Linked DNA regions of Bacillus pumilus. The protein of the gene in region 2 binds, or shares a complex with, the protein of the main gene of each other region. Links are inferred from orthologs where the notes say so. Each region holds a gene or a part of one and is shown on either strand. Other genes may lie near its edges. The genes, in order: mfd and uvrA.

Region 1 (11,100 bases), 2.5 Mb from region 2 along the record:
CCTTTAAGGAGTGTTTGATTTTCCTGACTGTAAAAATCGGCAGGCTTTGAAGGAAAATCAGTGTCAAAATGAAGGCAAGTCCTGCCTCGACACCCGCCATAACGTAATCGTAGCTTTGCACAGCACCTTGCTCTAGGTAAACAAATGCTCCTCTGGTGATCAGCATTGACAGTACAATGACAACCGGCAATGTTTTCACTGGATCTTTGATGATGAAAGAAACCACCTTGGACATAAGGAGGAAGACGATCAGCGATGCAAACACAAACAATGCATTTTGAGGTGATATCGTCATGGCTCCAGCAAGTAAAGCGAGACAAGCAAGCAGGGCCTTGTCTCTTTTGATAAGCAGCATGGACCCAAAGAAAGGCAGAGCAAATGGCATGATTTCAGATAATATAAAGGCTCGTCCTAATAAAAAGCCTAGAACGACATAAATAAACCCTTTATAGAAAAAAAGAGAATGCGTATGATGAAGAAACAGGTTTTTCATCTTCTTTAACCCTGCACTGATTCTTTCAAACCCCGCTCCTGTTAAATCAGTTCTTCTTTCTAGTTTTTCCATCTTTTCATCCCCCACCTGATATTCGTTGCTTGTCATTATAGCGAAGGTGAAAAAGAAATTTTGTCAAAAGAAGTTGTCGTTTCCATAAAACGTTCGACGCTTTATTCGTCAAAGAGGCATACTTTCATGAAAGTCGATGTCTTTCATCAGAATTTTACGAAGACACAAAAAAACAGCTTTCCTAAAGAAAGCTGTTTTCGACGATGACCCGTACGGGATTCGAACCCGTGTTACCGCCGTGAAAGGGCGGTGTCTTAACCGCTTGACCAACGGGCCTTGCTTTTATGTTCTAAACAAAAGGATAGCGGCGGAGGGGATCGAACCCCCGACCTCACGGGTATGAACCGTACGCTCTAGCCAGCTGAGCTACACCGCCATAATAAAAATGCGCTAAGAAGCACAAGATATATAATACAAAGGAATCGCTTGTCCGTCAATAGGAAGTTTTAAATTAAATGGCGAAATCTCAAAAAATGTCGGATGAATTAAGAAAAAAACACCTGCGGACAGCAGGTGCTTTGTTGTGAAAGATATATAGAAAGCAGCAACAAGTTAACCTCTTCTTGCTCCGCGTCCCCCACGTTTTGATTCCGTGTTACGTTTTAAAGATGTTAAGCGGTCTTCACTATCTTTTAAGAATTTGTTCATTTTTTGCTCAAACGATTCCTTCGGACGGAAATCATTTCTGCTTGGTCTTGATTGTTGTTGTTGAGGACGATCTTTTGCTTTTTTAATGGACAAGCCGATTTTACCGTCTTTTTCAACGTTAATCACTTTCACTTCAACTTGTTCACCGACTTTTAAATGCTCATTAATATCTTTTACATAGTTATCGGCTACCTCACTGATATGAACGAGACCAGTTGAACCGCCTGGCAACTCCACAAAAGCTCCAAAATTTGTAATGCCCGTAACTTTCCCTTGTAACTTGCTGCCAACTTCAATCGACATAAAAAAAGTGCTCCTCCTTAGACTTATAAAAAAATCTCATTTGTTCAATTATACATAAACTGAATTTTAAGTGTCAACAAGGCTAATCGCTCTTATTGCCCACATCAAAGATTTTTTCGCCTTTTTTGGACATATAATAGTCCCGTCGTGCCAGTTCGAGTACGTATTCTTTGCTTTTCAGCTTTTTAATTTCATCAGAAATATCTTCCTGCTTTGTTTGTAATTGCTTCAATTCTTTTTCAAGCGCAACCTTCTTCTCTTCTTTTTCCTTTAATGAGGACGATTGCGACCAGAGGGCACTTATCACCAAGACAACAAACATGAGCGCAATCACACCAAACACGGTAAGCCTTCTAAGGAGTCCACGGCGTTTGCGTTTTAAGCGCTGTGCTTGCTGTTCCATTTGTTTTTGGTAATCATTTTGAATTTGTGCGATATTTCTTTTTCTCTTGTTCAAGGTTGAAGGCCTCCTCTCTTACTTTGTCCAGAATTGTTTCCATTTCGTTTTGATGGTACCAGATAATTTCTTGGTCCCTTGTAAAATTCCTGCTCCTTTAGAGAAAAACAATCTCATTGATGTTCGCCATTTTTCGGGAATCCGATGAATAATGGTCACATTGAGTAACCAGATGAGCGGATAACAGACAATGGACAGCACCTTCCACACGAGCCGAAACGTAAAATGAACAAGACGTAAGAGCAAGTGGAGCAAGAACATAATAGCACTTATGATGAAGGAAATCAGCCAGCGAATTGGCTGGAAGACGATGGACATGACCAGCCGTTTCAGAATGAGAACGGCCTGATACACACACATCACCAGAAACTTGAGAATGTTCATATACAGCTGTTTCATCAATGCCTGATACATCGAGAAACCTAGTGCAACGGCTAGAAAGATATAAACCCTGAATTCTCCTTCATTTGTCAGCAGCAGAACATAAAAGAATAAGAGACCCTGTACGAGCCAAAAAAGGAGATCGTGTATGATCAAAAGCCATTTTGCTGTCTTTTCCCGATTCACAAACAGCTTGTACGTATCAAGCGATGCGCCCAGCCAGATGCCCATCGCTACCATCGAAAGCATCGTATAAAACTGGACTGTCAGCGTCATTTAAACAGCTTGCTAAAAAATCCTTTAGCTTTCTCCCCGTGCTGCTCATCTACATAAATTAAGTCAAAGACACGTCCTTTAATCGACACAACGCCTTTTTCGACATCTAGGTTTTTCATTTGCAGATTTTCTCCACGAATCGCGAGAATCCCCATGACCGTCTCAAGCAGAAATTCTTCATTATCGAAGCTTTCCACCTGTTTGACACCGGTAATATCTAAATGCTTTCTGTTTCGCATTGTGATATTGTGTTCTGCTTCTGATGACAGCTTCGTGCCTTGAGGTTGATTATAATATTGATTCATTTATACATCCCCCATATCTCATACTTGCATTGTTACTGCATTGTATGTGACAGGAGGATCATTTAGAACAAGCCCTATTCTGCTGTTTTTTCTTCTTTTAGCACAGTATACATGCCAGCAGCTTCTTCTTTTTTCGTTGTGTCCTTTAACTCGTTGACTTGCACCGTCACGAGCTTTTGACCAAAACGGATTTTAAGCTCGTCTCCTTCTTTCACGTCAGAGCTGGCTTTCGCCTGTGTGCCGTTAATAGAAATTCTGCCTTGATCAGCGACTTCTTTTGCCAATGTTCTTCTTTTAATTAAACGGGACACTTTTAAAAATTTATCTAATCTCATGTATGATCACCTCTTTCTATACGTTTGGCATCGTTCCATAGATCGTCCATTTCCTCTATTGTTAATTCTTCTAATGAACGTCCCATGTCCTTTGCTTTTTGTTCAATATGCTGAAAGCGTCGCATGAATTTTGTGTTGGCGGAAGCGAGCGCCGTTTCAGGCTCTAGCTGATAGAACCTTCCAATGTTGACGAGAACAAACAAAAGATCTCCAAATTCATCTGTCATCTGCTTCGTTGCACTTTCGTCCGGCTTCTCTGCCACTTCAACGAGAAATTCCTGCTTTTCTTCTTCGTATTTGTTCCAAATATCGTTCACGTCTGTCCAATCAAAGCCTACTTTGGCGGCTTTTTTTTGAAGCTTATATGCCTTCGTTAATGCTGGAAGCGTCGCAGGGATGGATTGCAACATAGAGGCTGCCCGCTCCGGCTTCTCCAACTGCTTGATTTTTTCCCAGTTGACGACCACGTCTTCTGCTTCAGACACATTTGTGTCACCAAACACATGGGGATGTCTACGAATCATTTTCTCTGTGACATGCTGGATGACATCATCAATGGAGAAAAAGCCATCATCTTCACCGATTTGAGCATGAAGTAACACCTGTAGCATCACATCTCCGAGCTCCTCCACCATATGGTCTGGATCATCTTCATCTATCGCTTCAAGCAGTTCATAGCATTCTTCAATTAAATAGGGTTTAAGTGACTCATTGGTTTGTTTTTGATCCCATGGACAGCCGCCCGGACCTCTTAATGTACGGATGACGTCACGGAAGGTGTCAAATTGTTTGTAAAGCAGCTTTTCATCTTGAATCGGAGGTACATAAACACTCGTTAAGTTATTTATCGACACATCTCGATCAAGTTCAAATAAAGGAACGGCAGTAATCTGTTCCAGGCTGCTTCCAGCCGCAGTTACTATATAGACTTCATAATCATCAGGAAGCTTTTCCATCAGCGTGAGTTTCACATTCGAAGCAGTGATCTGATCATATACCTGACAAATGAGGACATGCTGGGTCAATTTGAGATCGTCCGCTCTCATATCTCCTGCATCAACGAATTGCAATCCCTCGATTGGGTCGATCTGCAAGGAATTAAACGTCGCATCCAAAAAGCTTTGTCCACCAGCAACAGACACCTCAATCCCACGCTCTTGCTGCTGAGAAACTAATAGCTGAACAGTCTTTTCTGCGACAAATGGATGACCTGGTACTGCGTACACAATCTCCTTTTCCGCTGCCTCTTTAAATAAAATTTCTGTGATTTCCTGATAGACCGCATCAAACTGATCGTGCTTTTCATAAATCTCATCAAAAAAGGTCAGTGACGGGACCTCCTGCATCAACTCTGCGGTAAGCGGGTGGTCCTGCGTTCTCATAAATACTTCTTTCGCCTGCTTCAGCTGCTTGTATGCACCGAGCGTCAGCTGATCCATGTCGCCTGCCCCAAGACCGACGACGGTAATCTTACCTGCCATTTTGATTCCCTCTCATCTGTTTAAAATATAAAATCTTTTCTCCTAATGGAATGAGTCTCCATTCCTCGTCCGTAAATACTTCTAGCTTAAGAATACTATATAAAAAGGCGAAACCACCAATAAAAACTGACGTCAGGCTCTCTAAAACGGAAAAAGGACGTTTTTCAAAGGGAATGACCCAAGAAAACAGTGCCTGATACCCTATTAAGACGATGGCCATGAAAGCGGCCGATAAAAGAATTCTCACTGGGAACAGCTCTCTCAACGAAATCCATCCTTTGTGCCTCAAATAAAAGGCATTGAGCAGAGCGGCAGCGAGGAAACCACACACAGTTGACCATGCCGCACCGTAGATGCCTAATAGCGGCACAAGTACAAGTGTGAGTATCCATTTCACCAGTACACTGAGAAGCACCACAACAGCCGGATACACAGTATGCCCGAGACCTTGAAGTAAAGCTGCTTGCGTAATCGCAATCGAAGTAAATGCGATGGAAATACAGAAAATTTGCAGCGCATCGGTACCTAAATCATTACGAAAAAGCATGATGTTGACTGACGAAAGAATACACATCAGCCCAACTGCTGAACCAATCCCTAAAACCGATGTAGTCTTAAACGATGTCCGTACTTTTTGCCTGATCGCTTCATGCTCTCCATTCCTCATGGCAGCAGATAAAAATGGCACAAGAGAGGTTCCAATGCTAATGGCAAACACCGTCCCTAGCTGTAAAAACGGCTGCCCTCGGTCATATACACCTTTTGCCGCCTTTGCCGCGGCTTCACTCAGACCCTCACTGCGTAGCAGCGCATACAGATGAAAGGCATCAATCATTTGCATCCATAAAATGAGTAGTCCGCTGACACAAATCGTGAATGTATACAGTATCAAACTCTTCAAAACATCCTTTTTCCGAAGTGTAGTCTGCTTGACTGTCATAGGTGCAGAAGACTGTTTTCGGTAAGTGAGCCAAAGAAAAAGAAGCAGGATAAGCGAGGCCGCACTTCCGGCTATGGAGGAGAAGACCGCACCCGCCCCTGTTTCATAAAGCGAATAGCCGTGTCTCACGAAATAAAAGGATAAAACAAGCAGAACGCCTACCCTGATGAGCTGCTCCACTAATTGAGAAACAGCCGTTGGAAGCATCATACCGTCACTCTGAAAAACGCCCCTCAGCATCACAGTGAGCGGCAGAAATAGAAACACAAAAGCACTCATCTGGATGAGCAAAATTAATTGACTGTCCGCCATAAGGCTCGCAATTCTGCCTGCTCCTATGTAAAGACAAAGAAATAAGACAAGGCTCAGTAAAGTGATATAGACCAAGGATACCCTTGAAATGATCCGTCGATCCTCTTCCCCATACTCACTCAAAAGCTTGGACACCATGACAGGAAACCCTGTGGTGCCAAGCATGATCGCAATACCAAGGAAAGGGTACACTTGCTGATAAATATAAAACCCAGTGTCTCCTACGATGTTCTGGAACGGAACACGATAAACGGCACTTAGTACCTTTGATAACAAGCCTGCGATGGTCAAAATCACCGCACCCTGGAAAAGCCAATGCGGCTGATTCACAGTATTTTTCATGGATGACTCCTTTAAAAATAGATCTACAGTTAAACGCACTCATTATATCATACGTGAATGAAAAGCCGTTTCTTTCTAAGGAGTAGACGACACATTCCCCGTTGTGTTTCATCCCATATAAAAAACGCCGACAAAATCAAATGATTTCATCGGCATTCTCTCGTTTTATCAAAATGATATAGAATTATTAGACCTAGTGTTCCATTTGACGGGCTAAGAAGCCAGCTGCTGTTTCTGCTGCTTTATGCTCCACTTCCCCCATTGAACGCTCTTTAGAAAATAAGACGACGGCGCCAATCGGATCTCCGTTTGCAACAATAGGTGCAATGGTATAAGCAGATACGTCATCATCAATACCATCGACAAGTTGAATTTCTTTTTTGCTTTCTTCTAATACAGAATTACGCTGGTCTATTGTTCGTTCAAGTAAATCACTGATGGATTTATTTAAGTACTCTTTTTTCGAACTGCCGGATACAGCAATATACGTATCTCGATCACAAATCAGGATGGAATGACCCAAACTGTCGAATAATGCATCAGCATATTCCTTTGCAAAGTCTCCTAGCTCACTAATCGGCGAATACTTCTTCAAAATTACTTCTCCATCGCGGTCGACGAAAATCTCAAGCGGATCTCCTTCCCGGATGCGCAATGTTCTGCGAATCTCCTTCGGAATAACCACTCTACCTAGATCATCGATGCGGCGTACAATTCCAGTTGCTTTCATTCACTGCTGCCTCTCTTTCGTTTGATGATGTGTTGGGTGAATGGAGCAAAAGCGTCCACTTTATGCAACATTCACCACTTGACCCTGAGATTAGTATCCGTCACATCAAACGTAATATACACGAGAGACAAACAAATTTTTATGAAGATGGAATGGTTTCTTTTTTCACATCTTGAAGGCCTCGAAGCATATTCAGAACGATTTCAAGCCATTCCTCCGTCTTCTTGCCTTTCGTCTGGACAGAAATAATTAGCTTGCTGCCTTCCATTCCCAAGCCAATATCACGGCCATATTTACTGCCGAGCGCAAATAATTTTTGACCGTCGATTTCACCGCTTGCTTGCTCTTCAAGGGTGAGTCTGACAATGCCTTTCTCCATCTTGATTAATTCAACACGTTCCTGCACGGCGTATACTTTCATTGTCGCAATCGTGAACAAATCCGCCACTTCTTGCGGATATTCACCGAATCGATCGATCATTTCATCTTGAAGCTCTTTTCGCTCTTCAATGGATCCAATCGCTCTGAATTGTTTATACATCTCAATCTTTTGCTTTCCATCCGAAATGTAAGTGTCTGGGATATAGGCATCGATTTGCAGATCGATTTCCGGTTCAAATTTATCTTGAGCCGTCGTATCGCCTCTTCTTTCTTCGATGGCTTCTTTCAGCATTTGAGAATAGAGATCGAATCCAACAGAATCAATGAATCCATGCTGCTGTGCACCAAGTAAATTGCCTGCTCCTCGAATTGTTAAATCTCGCATCGCAATTTTAAATCCTGATCCGAGCTCTGTGAATTCTTTAATGGCTTGAAGTCTCTTCTCTGCTACTTCAGACAAAACTTTATCTTTTCGATACGTGAAATAAGCATATGCGACACGATTTGAGCGTCCTACTCGTCCTCTTAGCTGGTACAGCTGAGAAAGCCCCATTTTATCCGCATCATGGACGATGAGCGTGTTCACATTCGGAATATCGACTCCCGTTTCAATGATGGTGGTACTGACCAATACATCTGATTCACCTTCAAGGAAATTGATCATCACTGATTCCAGTTCGTTCTCACTCATTTTCCCGTGTGCATAGCTGACTTTCGCATCTGGGACTAGCATAGAGATTTCATCTGCTTTACGTTCAATATCCTCGACACGGTTGTACAGGAAGTACACTTGACCACCACGTGCTAGTTCTCGCTCAATCGCTTCTCTAACTAAAGCGCCATTGTACTCGACCACATAGGTTTGAACAGGGAAACGGTTTTCAGGCGGTGTTTCAATAACCGATAAATCCCGTACGCCAAGCATAGACATATGCAGCGTACGCGGAATTGGCGTAGCCGTTAATGTCAGAACATCAATATTGGCTTTCATCTGTTTAATTTTCTCTTTATGCGTTACACCAAAACGCTGCTCTTCATCAATAATCAACAGACCTAAGTCTTTATAAACAATATCTTTCGAAAGCAAACGATGTGTACCGATCACCATATCTATCGTTCCATTTTTCAACCCTTTTAACGTGTCAGTTGTTTCTTTTCTCGTACGGAAACGGCTCAGCTGAGCGATTTTAACAGGATAGTCTTGGAATCGGTCCATAATCGTGTCAAAATGCTGCTGCGCTAAGATGGTTGTCGGCACAAGCAGTGCAACCTGCTTCCCGTCAGCAATTGCTTTGAAGGCGGCTCGAATCGCCACTTCTGTTTTTCCGTATCCCACATCTCCACAAAGCAGGCGGTCCATAGGACGTTCCCGCTCCATATCTTGTTTGATTTCATGAATCGAACGGATCTGATCATCTGTTTCCTGGTAAGGGAACGCTGATTCAAACTGGCGTTGCATCTCATGATCAGGCGAGAAGGCATACCCTTTGCTTGCCTCACGTTCTGCGTACAGCTTAATGAGATCATCTGCGATGTCCTGTACAGAGGACTCCACTTTTTTCTTCACACGTTTCCAATCGCTGCCGCCTAGTTTGTACAGCTTTGGCTCTTTACCTTCTGATCCAACATACTTTTGCACCTGATCAATTTGTTCAACCGGTACATAAAGCTTGTCGCTTCCTTGATAATGAATATTTAAATAGTCTTTATGAATGCCGCCGATTTCAAGCGTTTCAATTCCTAAATACTTACCAATCCCGTGGTTAATATGCACCACATAGTCGCCGACTTGAAGCTCTGAATAGCTCTTAATTCGCTCTGCATTGGTCAGCTTTTGCTTACGTGCCTGCTTCTTCACACGTTTTTTGAAGAGCTCGCCTTCTGTGATCACGGCAATTTTCGATAACGGTAGTTCAAAGCCTGTTTGCAGCTCACCTTGTAAAATATACACCTGTCCGCTTACAAGCTCTGCTTCCGGCTTAGCAAGAGCGGCTTCAATGTCATAATCATGTAAGACAGAAGACAGTTTGTCTGTCCGTTCTTCATCCGCACCTAAGAAAACAACTGTGTATTGTTGTTTTTTGTAGCGTTCTATTTCACTTGCAAGCACATTCATCTGCCCGTGGAAATTCTGCATTTGCTTACTAGAGACATTGACGATATTTTGCGGATTTGTCTGCTGGACATGTCTCAGGAACAAGGAGTAGTACAGAATTGACCGGGATTGCTGATTGATCAGTTGTTGGAACGGGAAAGAAAGGGTTAAATCATGAAGGATATTGCCTTCTTCAAGCAGGCTAATGGTCCAATCCGCTTCTTCCTGCTCAAGTTGTTCTTCCATCTCCTGAATTCTGCTTATTTCATCTAAAATAATAATCGTATCCTGTGAAGTGTAATCTAGCAAACTAGCAGGTTTTTCATAGAAATAGGACAGGTACTTCGTCATTTCCTGTGTCAAGATACCTTCTAGCAGCTTCTCTCGATCAGCAGTAATATGTTGATGCAGCAATTCTTTTTGCTGGTCCGAGTTGAATTTCTTTAAGCTATTCGCAAGTCCTTGATCAAGCTGTTCAATGGCTCTCACTCGTTCAGGGCCTCTGACAATAAGCTCTTTTGCGGGACCGATTTTAATTTCTTGAAGTGTTTCTAATGAGCGCTGTGTATCCGAATGGAACGTTCGAATTGAGTCTACTTCTGTATCAAACAGCTCAATACGGATCGGATGATCTTCCGTTAACGAATAAATATCAATGATTCCTCCGCGCACACTAAAATCTCCGGGCGCAGCAACCATCGACGTCCGGTCATAACCGATTTGTACAAGCTGTTTTGAAAACGCCTCCAAATCAATTTCTTCACCAAGCTTTAAATGGATCTGACTCTCCTTCCAGAGCTCAACTGGCGGAAGCATTCTGCGCACCGCAGCAGCCGGGGTGACGATAATGGGGTTCTCTCCATTCGCCAGCCGGTTCAGCACATCTAGACGCTGTGCTCTGAGCTCAGGACTCGCCACGGCAATTTCTGAAGCAATAAGTTCATTCACAGGATAAAGAAGGACCGAGCGATCTGACATCACACTGGCAAGATCATCTGTTACCTTCTGCGCTTGATACAAGTTGTGAGTCACAATAAACATCGGCCGCTTAAGTTCGTCTGATATAGCGGCTGTAAATAAAGATCTGACGGAGCCTGATAGTCCGGCGAGCAGTTGTTCTTTTAAACCTTCCTTTAGCCCATTAAAAATGGACTGAAAATCATCACTTTGTTTGATAAATGATTGTATATTTTTCATTTGGCTCCTCCTCCCTGCTTGTTTAAAACAGAAAAACGCTTTGGTCTATTATCTACACCAAAGCTTTTTATTGAATAAAGGTATGATACTGATGGTAATCAGGATTTCTTTCGAGCGCCTCTTGGCAATCCTCACAAATGGTTTGCACATGTAAATCACCATTTTCCCTATAAGAAATCATATCGTTTCTTTCCTCATTTGTTAAGTGATGAAATCCGAGTGCTTCACTTTGAACAGCAGATTCATCTAGACTGCCAACCTTTACACCACAGTGCCGGCAGTAATAATGCAAAGCCATACGTGATCCTCCCATGCTGAGATTTTATGATCAGTATGTGCTTTGCTTTTCATT
Region 2 (11,685 bases):
GCGTTCTTTTTCATTCATACAAAGCCCTCCTACGATTTGATGGATTGAAGTACTTTAATACCTTGAATGATATTCCAAATGACAGAGATCAAAAAGCCAATAGCGACTAAAAAGGACAAGATGAGCATCGTGATCACTGGCATGAGTGAGTCACTTGCCTGTGTTGACAATAAAAATGGGATAGACCCAAAAACGAGCAACACGCACGCTGCGACTGGCAAAACATGTGACCACAATGCCCGCAAGGCGTGCCGTTTCGGTTCCTTTTGGTCGACTACAAAATATGCCACGATTGGTACAATAAATGGCATGAAAAATACACTAAAATAACAAATTGATGCAATGATCGACTGATCTCTATTCATATATATTCGCTCCTTCATGATGAAAATTCCTTTCTAACTCATACGTTTATTGCGTAGCAAAAGTTTCAAAATCATTCGATTTACATATGACCTTAGACACAAATTACATCTTTTTGCACCTAAGTGTAGATTCTTCACGGATTACCCTTTAAAATATGTGTAAAAGATGGTGATTATCATTATAGGGGGTAATTATTTTGACAGATCATCATAATACTAACCAGACGGCTCAAACGCTTTTAGACCTTATACAGAAACAAAAAAGCATGAACAGCGATATGATCAGGGAGCTTGAGACCATTCATCCGTCTCATCCTAAGTATGGTGATATCCGTTATTTAAAGGTACTGCTCGACAGCAGCAGCACGCATATTTTGAAGGATTTAACGCAACTCAGTCATTTAATGCCAAAGGAAGATGCGCAATAAAAGAAAAACCCCTCTTAAAAGAGGGGTTTCAGCGTGTAGACAAACCCTCGCATTCTTTGTCAGGACTGCGTTCCGGTGCTCACGAATGTTTAATTCGCTCCACTCCGTTACTCGTCCTTCCTAGACTTCAAAGGTTTTCTATCACGCTGAAAAGAAGACAAAGGGCTAAAATAAAGATCATTTTAGCCCTTTGTCAACAATCTGAACCCCCTCTTAAAAGAGGGGGTTTTTTATGATGAAGTCACACTTTCTGTTTCTTTGACCAACTGTTTCATTCGTTTACGGTCACGCTCTAAAATCGGCTTTAAGTATCGACCAGTGTAAGAAGCTTTTTCTTTTGCAATCTGCTCTGGAGTCCCAGAGGCAATGATCGTTCCGCCGCCTGCACCGCCCTCTGGTCCGAGATCAACGAGGTAATCAGCAGCCTTGATAATATCAAGGTTATGCTCAATCACTAGTACCGTATCTCCGTTTTCGACCAAACGCTGAAGCACTTTTAATAAACGGGCAATATCATCCACATGCAGACCTGTTGTCGGCTCGTCTAAAATATAAAGAGACCTTCCGTTTGAACGACGATGAAGCTCAGATGCCAATTTCACACGCTGCGCCTCTCCTCCAGACAATGTCGTCGCAGGCTGTCCAAGTGTAATGTACCCTAGTCCGACATCAAAAATCGTTTGAAGCTTCCGCTTAATTTTCGGGATGTTCTCGAAAAATTGGAGTGCGTCCTCCACAGTCATTTCAAGTACATCAGCAATGTTTTTCCCTTTATATGTGACCTCAAGTGTCTCCCGGTTATACCGTTTCCCGTGGCACACCTCACAAGGCACATACACATCTGGTAAAAAGTGCATTTCGATTTTAATGATGCCATCTCCGCGACATGCCTCGCAGCGTCCACCTTTGACGTTAAAGCTGAATCTGCCTTTTTTATACCCTCGTACCTTGGCTTCATTGGTTTGTGCAAACACATCTCGCACATCATCAAATACACCTGTATACGTGGCAGGGTTGGATCTTGGCGTACGACCGATTGGAGATTGATCAATATCAATCACCTTATCTAAATGATCCATTCCTTTGATTTCTTTGTGTTGTCCTGGCTTCGCCTTCGCTCTGTGAAGTTTTTGCGCAAGTGATTTTAATAGAATTTCATTCACAAGCGTACTTTTTCCTGAACCAGACACCCCAGTCACAGCTGTAAAGACGCCTAGAGGGAACTTCGCATTGACGTTTTTCAGGTTGTTTTCTTTTGCACCTTTGATTTCAATATAGCGGCCATCAGGCTTTCTTCTTTCAATCGGTAGTGGGATAAATTTCTCTCCAGATAAATATTGTCCTGTTAAAGATTTCTTGTCCTTCATGACTTCTTCCGGTGTCCCAGCTGAAATCACTTCTCCCCCATGAACTCCTGCTCCAGGTCCAATATCAATCAAATAATCAGCGGCTAGCATCGTATCTTCATCATGCTCGACGACAATGAGGGTATTCCCGATGTCGCGCATGTTTTTCAATGTCCCGATCAATCGGTCATTATCACGCTGATGCAGACCAATAGATGGTTCATCTAATATATAAAGAACACCTGTCAGCCTTGAACCGATTTGAGTAGCCAGACGAATCCGCTGCGCCTCTCCTCCAGATAGTGTGCCAGCGGAGCGGCTTAATGTGAGGTAATCTAATCCCACATTATTTAAGAAAGACAAGCGCTCTTTGATTTCGCGTAAAATGAGCTGAGCAATCTGCAAATCTTTCTCAGACAACTCGATTTGACCATATAAATCAAGGGCATCAGAGACAGACAAATCAGTGATTTCTCCAATATGTTTGCCATTGATCAGAACCGCAAGCGTCTCTTTTTTCAGACGATATCCTTTACATGTCGGACATGGCTGGTTCGCCATATATTTCTCCATTTGCTCACGAATATAATCCGAGCTGGTTTCTTTATAACGTCGTTCAATGTTACGTAGAACACCTTCAAATTCAATTTCATTTTCACGTACCTGACCAAAATCATTTTCATATTTGAAATAAATCCGTTCAGAGCCGCTTCCATATAAAATTTTATCGAATAAATGCGACGGGATATCTTTCACAGGAATGTCCATGTCGATACCATAATGTGTACATACTGCCTCAAGGAGCTGAGGATAGTATTGTGAGCTCTGCGGCTCCCATGGGGCAATGGCATGCTGGCGTAACGTCAAATCCTTATTAGGAACGACAAGCTCAGGGTCAACTTCTAGTTTAGAGCCAAGCCCATCACAGCTCGGACAGGCACCAAAAGGACTATTAAACGAAAACATTCTAGGCTCAAGCTCACCAATAGAGAATCCGCAGTGCGGACAGGCATGATGTTCACTGAATAACAACTCTTCTTGTCCAATCACGTCAATCATCACACGGCCTTCACCTAGTCGCAGCGCCGTTTCAAGAGAGTCAGACAGCCGAGCCGCGACGCCTTCCTTCACCACAATTCGGTCGATCACGACTTCAATGGAATGCTTCTTGTTCTTTTCAAGCTCGATCTCTTCTGATAGATCTTCCATCTCTCCATCGACTCTTACTCGAACATAGCCCTGCTTTCGAATTTGATCAAGTACTTTGACATGTGTCCCTTTGCGGCCAGATACGACTGGCGCAAGCACTTGCAATTTCGTTCTTTCTGGATATTCTAAAATGCGATCTGTCATCTGCTCAATCGTTTGGGACGTAATTTCAATCCCGTGTATCGGACAAATCGGTTTCCCAACTCGAGCATACAAGAGACGTAAATAATCATAGATTTCAGTAACTGTTCCGACCGTTGATCTAGGGTTCCGGCTCGTTGTCTTCTGATCAATACTAATCGCCGGAGAAAGACCTTCAATGGCATCTACATCCGGTTTATCCATTTGACCGAGAAATTGGCGCGCATACGCTGAAAGAGATTCAACGTACCTGCGCTGCCCCTCTGCATAAATGGTATCAAAAGCAAGAGACGATTTTCCTGAACCAGATAAACCCGTGATGACCACTAACTGGTCACGCGGGATATTCACATCAATATTTTTAAGGTTGTGGGCTCTAGCACCTTTCACCTCTATTCGTTCCATAGCCATCAGGCAATCATCCTTCCGCTTTTAGCTCTAGCAATAGATCTCTTAATTCTGCTGCTTTTTCAAAATCAAGCGCTTTTGCTGCATCTTTCATTTCCATCTCGACCTTTTCGATCACTTTTTCTCGTTCTTTTTTGCTCATTTTTGACAGCTTTGGTGCTGCATTTGTTTCATATTCTTCCGATTCTTCATGTATCTTTGTTGCTTTAATGGCATCTCTAATTTTCTTATGGATGGTTTGCGGTGTAATTCCATATTTTTCATTATATGCCTCTTGCTGCTCTCGTCTTCGCTTCGTTTCTTGAATCGCAATATCCATTGATTTGGTCATTTTATCTGCATACATAATGACCCGGCCTTCTGAATTTCTCGCTGCCCGGCCAATCGTCTGGATAAGGGATCTTTCAGAGCGTAAGAAGCCCTCTTTATCTGCATCTAAAATCGTCACAAGCGACACCTCTGGAATATCCAGTCCTTCACGAAGAAGGTTGATTCCCACAAGCACATCATATTTTCCGAGACGTAAATCGCGAATAATCTCAATCCGCTCAAGGGTCTTAATTTCTGAATGCAGATAATTGACCTTGATTCCAATCTCTTTTAAATAATCTGTCAGATCCTCAGACATTTTCTTCGTCAGCGTCGTCACGAGCACACGCTCATTTTTCTCAATCCGCGCATGAATTTCTCCAATTAAGTCATCAATTTGACCTTCAATTGGACGCACTTCAATAATTGGATCAAGTAAACCTGTTGGACGAATAATTTGTTCCACAACCTCTGGGGTTTTCTCAAGCTCATAAGGACCCGGAGTGGCAGATACATGCACAATATGATTGATATGCTTTTCAAACTCATCAAAGGTGAGCGGTCTGTTATCAAGTGCTGAAGGCAGACGGAATCCGTGATCAACCAACACTTGCTTTCTTGCTTGGTCCCCGTTGTACATCGCGCGGATTTGCGGGACCGTCACATGTGACTCATCGACAACAATCATAAAATCATCTGGGAAATAATCAAGCAATGTATAAGGGGTTGAACCAGGAGGACGCAAGGTCAGATGTCTTGAGTAATTCTCGATTCCTGAACAAAAGCCCATTTCTCTCATCATCTCAAGGTCATATCTTGTCCGCTGCTCAAGGCGCTGCGCTTCTAGCAACTTTCCATTATCTCGAAGCTTTTCGAGCTGTTCCTCAAGCTCTTGTTCAATATTAACAATCGCTTTTTCCATTTTTTCTTCTCTAGTGACGAAGTGAGATGCTGGGAAAATAGCCACATGTTCACGATCACCGAGTATTTCTCCAGTCAGTGCATCCACTTCTCGAATACGTTCAATTTCATCACCGAAAAACTCCACTCTGATACAATGCTCATCACGTGAAGCAGGGAAAATTTCAACGACGTCTCCTCGTACTCGGAAGGTTCCGCGCTGAAAATCTATATCATTACGAGAATACTGAATGTCCACCAGCTTACGTAGAAGCTGATTGCGTTCAATCTCCATTTCAGTACGTAAAGACAGCACAAGCTCTCGGTATTCCTCTGGCGAACCTAAGCCATAAATACAGGAGACACTGGCAATGATGATGACATCTCTCCGCTCAAATAATGAAGACGTAGCGGAGTGTCTCAGCTTATCAATCTCATCATTGATGCTGGCATCCTTTTCAATAAATGTATCCGTCTGAGGCACATACGCCTCTGGTTGGTAATAATCATAGTAACTTACAAAATATTCGACAGCATTATTCGGAAAGAATTCCTTGAACTCGCTGTATAGCTGACCGGCAAGTGTCTTATTATGCGCAATGACAAGTGTCGGTTTGTTCACTTCTTTAATCAGATTGGATACAGTAAAGGTCTTTCCCGTACCTGTAGCACCTAACAGCGTTTGATGCTGTTTCCCCTGATGGATCCCCTCAACAAGCTTTTCAATTGCCTTCGGCTGATCTCCTTGGGGCTGATAGTTAGAAACTAATTCAAAGCGGTCACTCACATCAAAGCCTCCGTTTCGTTACGAAATCTATCTAATGAATATATTATCATAAAAGAACACAAAAATACGAACTAAAGTTCGGCTCTTGCTTGATTTTTATTTCCAATACAGTCATACCCTCTCTTCAATACCAAATAACCCTCTTGCGAAAACCTTCCTTTCAGTATGGAACATTTTGGTGAGAGATATGCGATGAGCAGAAAAAGAGAACAAAAAGAAAGCTGCACTCACTAAAATTCGTAAGCACAGCTTAAAAACGTCACCTTTCGGCCTCACACGCTCTTGATAATCACATCAATGATGTTTTTCAGCCTTTTCTCTCTTTTCAATTTCTTTTTTAGCCATATATAATGCACCAGCTACTAAAGAAATGATATCTAATCCTACAATAAAGTAGGTTTCTGTATAGCCCTTCATATACGAGGCAAATAAAAGCGCTGCTGTTAATGCAATGCCCACATAATGATTATAAGTCACCTTTGAAAATAAAATAACGAGCAGGAAAGGAAAAACAAGTGCAAATATGGCTTTTGTAATCACAAAAACCCTCCCTCTTCATGATCTACTCCCTTGATTATAGTAAAGTTTGGCATATTGAACAATTCACAGTTTTCAATTTCCCCTATTTTTCTTTCTGTTCGGAGACTTTTGTTTTAGATATAGTAGGAAATTAGTGAGAATGTCCCCTTTGTAAAGATAGGTCTTTCCGTCTTTGACAGTCACATCCAATAAATTCTATGATTAAAATGATAGTGCGCACTATCATTTTAGAAACAATAGAGAGATAGACAAACCATTGGCTATTTGGATAAGGGGGCATTCCCATGTATTCAGTTTTATTTCATGCGGCTGAAGAATCCGCATCACTCGCAGGGGCAAAAGGCCTGAATTTAATCAAATTAAACAATCACGGCCTGCCAGTCCCAGATGGATTTATTATCAAAACCAACAGCTTTTCAAGCTTTCTTTCATATCACAACCTGCATCCAACTGAACAAAACCTTGCTGACAAAATCAAAGAAGCATCGTTTCCTTCTCAAATGGAAGCAGAACTTCTTTCGTCCTTTCAATCATTACGGAAAACTTATCCCTCAGTTGCAGTCAGATCCTCTTCTGTTGCAGAAGATCTCGAAGGCGCCTCATTTGCAGGACAGTACGAGACCTATTTAAATATCAAAACAGATGAAGAATTCTTACAGGCTGTCAAAGAATGTTGGTCTTCTTACTTTGGAGTGAGAGTAACAGAGTATAAGGAAGAGATGGATGAAAACGAGGAAGAGATGCCGCTCATGGCTGTTGTCGTTCAAGGATTGATCCATTCTGATGTCTCCGGTGTCATCTTTAGTGAGAATCCCATAACAGGAAAAACAAATGAAATGATGCTGACAGCAAGCTACGGACTAGGAGAAGCAATCGTTTCCGGGCTTGTGACACCAGACACATTTGTTATAGACAAAGAGACACTTTCTATTGAAAAATCACTTGGAACGAAAGAGCTGCAAATTATTCCTTATCAAGAAGGTGTCATTGAACAAGCAGTGACGGAGGAAATGGCTGGTCAGTTTTGCCTGAATGATGACCAACTAGTAGAAATCACGCACATCACCAAACAAGTAGAAGCACTTTATGGTCATAGCGTCGATATCGAATTTGGGATAGCAAATGGCACATTTTATTTACTTCAAGCCAGACCGATTACCGCAGCTCTCTCAAAAGCAGCAGATGAAACAGTAGGGGCTTCTTTTCAAATGCAGCCAGACGAGCTGCAGGATTTCTGGATCTCAATGGACGATCATATGCCGGGTCCAACAAGTCCTCTCTTTTCAAGTCTGATCATCCCAGCATTAAAAAGCGGTATGAAGAAAAATGGTGAAAAATATCAAGTGCCTGATCTGAATATTAAAGATATTAAGCTCTATAGAGGACATCTGTATTCATCACCGTCACTGCCTGAAGCGAGTGCAGAAGCCGCACCAGTTTTTGATGAAAGCTTATTTGAGTTATTTCCGCATCTAAGTGAACGTATGTATGAAATTTTAGAGAAAAATTTCTTGCCTTTTTACGAAAAGCTGGATCTCAAAATAAAGGAACCGATGACCATTGAAGAAGCCATCATCGGCTTCGAAGAATTAAAAGCTTTTTATATACAAGCATATGATGATCATTTTGATATTGTCATCCCTCAAGTCATTTTATCAGCTATGATTGAAGATATGCTTGTGACGTATACTGGTGATCAATCACAAGTGATCCTACTGCATGAGATGATGATAGGCGTGATGAATAAATCACTTGAAACAGATAAGAAGCTATCTGATTTTGCAAAGAGTGTCCTTCAAGATAAAGAACTTTATCAAGCATTTATAAACAATGAAAAGAATTCAGAGCTGCTTGATGCACTCACTCAATCGGAAAAAGGCAGACACTTCATTTCGACATTAGAGGAATTTCTTCAAGTTTATGGTTGGCGATCTGTGAAAAGTCATGACCTTACGGAAAAGACATGGGTGGAAAACCCTGAGTTTATCCTAGATATCATCAGAAACAACATTCAACACCAAAGTGATTTTGATGAAGAATTTGCACAAGCCGTCATCAAAAGACAAGAGACATATGAACATTTTATGAGCCAAGTGAAGGATGAAGCATTTAAAACGAAATTTGAGACACTTTACCAATTTGCTCTACAGGCTGCTAATATCCGTGATGATCATCACTTTTACATTGATGCCATGTTAGATGCTAAAGCCAGAGTATATCTATTAAAGATTGGCGAACTTCTTGTACAAAAAGGAACGCTTCCTCATCAAGAAGATCTATGGTATCTCTACGATGAGGAGGTACACACAGCGCTCACAACGTCTACATCATTTGATACAGTCATCGCACAAAGAAAAATTGACATGAAAGAGAATGAAGCCATCCAACCACCAGCTTATATGGGCACCCCCACTGAAGCTGAATTGCAGCAAGCAGAAAGAACGCTCGGTTCATTAAGAGAAAATGAAAACAACACAAGCGATATGATCTATGGAATTGGCGCATCTAGCGGTATTGTTTCTGGAAGAGTAAAAGTCATTACATGTGCTGAGGAATTCTCACAATTTCAAAAGGATGATATTTTAGTTTGCAAAACAACCACCCCTTTATGGACAAGCTTATTTAGAGATGCAAAAGCAGTCGTAACCGATGCTGGAGGCATTTTATCTCATTCAGCTATTATCGCAAGAGAGTATATGATGCCAGCTGTCCTAGGAACCCGAATAGCAACAGAAACACTTCAATCCGGTGACCTTGTGACAGTAGATGGAAGCAATGGACGTATTCAGATATTAAAACAGCATGCACGTGTCTAACTAGATCATATTGGCGGTCATAGGTTTTATCGGTATACTTACTTTGTTGCAAACACATTCATAACCTGAGGTGAGTATGCTTGTTAAAATCTACAAATCAACGAATCATTCGCGCAACAATGGATTTATTGACTGAAAAGGGCTATCAAAAAACCACAACAAAAGAAATAGCTAAAAAAGCGAATGTCAGTGAAGCAACTATTTTCCGCAACTTTAAAAACAAACGCGGCGTGATTGCTGCCATTATGAAAATGAAATCAACGCCAACAAAAACCTTAGAAGCAGAATTCAAAGGGGATTTGTACACCGATTTAAAGTTTCTCGGTTCCTATATCCTTGAACATTTAACTTCAAAAAAAGAATTTATTTATATCAGCATGCGAGAACCGGCAATGTTTAAAGATCTGACTAGTCATGAAAAAATTTATCCTCAAGAACTAAGGGAAATGCTGATACAATACTTCAAAAAGATGAGCGTTCAACAGCATGTCTTAAAAGGAAAAGAAGACATTTATGCAGACATTTTCATTAGTACGTATTTTGGTTTTTTTACTCAGCAGCTTGAGCAAGACTTCCAGCTCGTATTAACACAAAAAGAGGATTTTATTGAGACATACACACACATTTTCATGAGAGGAATTTCTCCCGCTTAAAGGGTGGAATTCTTCTTTTTCACAAAAGGTGGTATACACATTGAGGTTACAAAAAGAGAGCTTGATCATCTATTCTTTGTTACTTGGAGCTATACTAGTTCCGGTCAACTCAACGATGATCGCAGTCGCTCTATCATCCATATCAACATATTATGATCAATCCATTTCAAACATTACTTGGGTTGTCACCATTTATCTTATTGTCATGGCGGTCACCCAGCCTATCGCTGGTAAGTTAGGAGATATATACGGACACCGCCGCATGTATTTAACCGGAGTGACACTCTTTTTAATCGGCTCGATTGGCTGTGCTTTAGCACCTAATCTAGCATTTCTCATCATCTTTCGCTCCATTCAAGCAGCTGGCGGGGCTATTTTAACACCGAATAGTATCGCTTTGATTCGTGCAACAGTCTCACCCGAAAAACTGTCTAAAACAATGGGTTACTTTGGATTTGGTGCTGGTATTGGTGCCGCTCTTGGGCCTTTTATTGGATCGATTCTCATTCAGAGTTTTGATTGGCATTCTATATTCTTAGTGAATATCCCATTCCTATTTCTTACACTAGTCACCGGTGTTTTACTTATTCCAAAGGTAAAGCATACACGTATACACGCAAGAGTAGATATGATTGGTTCATTGTATTTAACCATCGGAATTGCCACAGTCATTCTATGCTCAAAAAGCCAGCTATTAAATGAATATTTCATTTATGGCATTCTAGCATTGATTGTCATTCCTTTATTTTTTAGACATGTACGGAAAGTAAAGAATCCGATCATCGATTTGTCCCTATTTAAAAACAGTTCATTTACAAATGCGAATCTATCGATCATGCTAAGTAATTTTGTGATGTATGCCATCCTCCTCATTATGCCGCTGTTTATGGAACAACAACTGGCCCTTTCTCATACACAAAGTGGTATGATTCTATCGGTATTTTCTCTTTGTATGTCTCTTAGCGGTTTATTAGGCGCAAGACTCCATCCAAAAAAAGGCGCGAAAAAAATGATTCGCTTTTCATTTCTCTGCCTCACTTTATCAGGCATCATGTTAATTACACTGAGTCAGTATCCAACATTACCACTGCTTATGGTGACACTAGTCGCGGGGGGAATTTCATCAGGGATTGGTATGACAAGTATGCAGATGGCTTCATTAACAGCTGTTGATCAAAGTTTATCTGGTTCGGCCTCTGGTATTTTCTCAACCTTTCGATATTTTGGCAGTATCATTTCGTCGACATTGATTGGTATCATGAGTGGTTTCCAATCTTTATTTATTGTATTAATGTGTGCAGGAATCCTTGGCTTCCTTTTATCCCAACGCGTCAAAACGAAATCTACCTCCCCATCATCTGGGCATTCCGCCTAATGACTCCCTGCGCTCTATGCCGATTTAGAGCGGGGGAGTTTTCATTATTTTTCTCACTGTAAGCTATAATTGGCAAAGGAATCAAATATTGAAAATCCTTTTTTAAAGATGAAAAAAAGCCATCTGACTAGATAAACAAGAAACTTTAAATCGAATTATCCTCATTCATCCACCTACATTCTGTTTTTCATCTCTTTCAGCATTGATAACTTCGATTTTTTTTCACAATTTTTGTGGTATGCTTTTTGAAAATAGAGGACTCAAAGGAGCGGAAGAATGGCACGTCTAAAATATGTTTTGATCTATTTATCAGCTCTATTGTTATTCCTGTCAGGCTGTGGAAAAGACCAGCAGTTTACTCCACCTGGAAACTCTCAATCGATCGCGGTCATCTCTCAATTAAAAAAA

Evidence for each region.
Region 1: the proteins of uvrA (region 2) and mfd are in contact, whole or in part, in a crystal structure (PDB 4DFC), measured with the Escherichia coli proteins. The link is inferred for Bacillus pumilus from one-to-one orthologs.

What each region holds. Positions count from the first base shown.
Region 1 is NZ_CP047089.1:3,381,865-3,392,964, reverse strand. What follows is about bases 7,015-11,100. They hold mfd (transcription-repair coupling factor), read right to left. Parts: upstream 10,749-11,100; coding sequence 7,215-10,748; downstream 7,015-7,214. Other genes in these bases: GPS65_RS17000 (anti-sigma-F factor Fin), read right to left, coding at 10,816-11,046; spoVT (stage V sporulation protein T), read right to left, coding at 7,015-7,075. Also shown: spoIIE (stage II sporulation protein E), read right to left, coding at 1-565; GPS65_RS17045 (S1 domain-containing RNA-binding protein), read right to left, coding at 1,118-1,516; GPS65_RS17040 (FtsB family cell division protein), read right to left, coding at 1,599-1,973; spore cortex biosynthesis protein YabQ, read right to left, coding at 1,992-2,630; sporulation protein YabP, read right to left, coding at 2,627-2,935; GPS65_RS17025 (RNA-binding S4 domain-containing protein), read right to left, coding at 3,010-3,270; bifunctional methyltransferase/pyrophosphohydrolase YabN, read right to left, coding at 3,267-4,751; GPS65_RS17015 (putative polysaccharide biosynthesis protein), read right to left, coding at 4,741-6,345; more of spoVT, read right to left, coding at 6,539-7,014. UniProt on the Escherichia coli protein: Couples transcription and DNA repair by recognizing RNA polymerase (RNAP) stalled at DNA lesions. Mediates ATP-dependent release of RNAP and its truncated transcript from the DNA, and recruitment of nucleotide excision repair machinery to the damaged site.
Region 2 is NZ_CP047089.1:894,382-906,066, forward strand. Bases 824-4,247 are described here. They hold uvrA (excinuclease ABC subunit UvrA), read right to left. Parts: upstream 3,901-4,247; coding sequence 1,024-3,900; downstream 824-1,023. Other genes in these bases: uvrB (excinuclease ABC subunit UvrB), read right to left, coding at 3,908-4,247. Also shown: GPS65_RS04465 (DUF4097 family beta strand repeat-containing protein), read right to left, coding at 1-18; GPS65_RS04470 (hypothetical protein), read right to left, coding at 30-365; GPS65_RS04475 (hypothetical protein), read left to right, coding at 563-793; more of uvrB, read right to left, coding at 4,248-5,893; GPS65_RS04490 (CsbA family protein), read right to left, coding at 6,188-6,433; GPS65_RS04495 (PEP/pyruvate-binding domain-containing protein), read left to right, coding at 6,718-9,249; GPS65_RS04500 (TetR/AcrR family transcriptional regulator), read left to right, coding at 9,330-9,902; GPS65_RS04505 (MFS transporter), read left to right, coding at 9,943-11,277; GPS65_RS04510 (YncE family protein), read left to right, coding at 11,554-11,685. UniProt on the Escherichia coli protein: The UvrABC repair system catalyzes the recognition and processing of DNA lesions. UvrA is an ATPase and a DNA-binding protein. A damage recognition complex composed of 2 UvrA and 2 UvrB subunits scans DNA for abnormalities.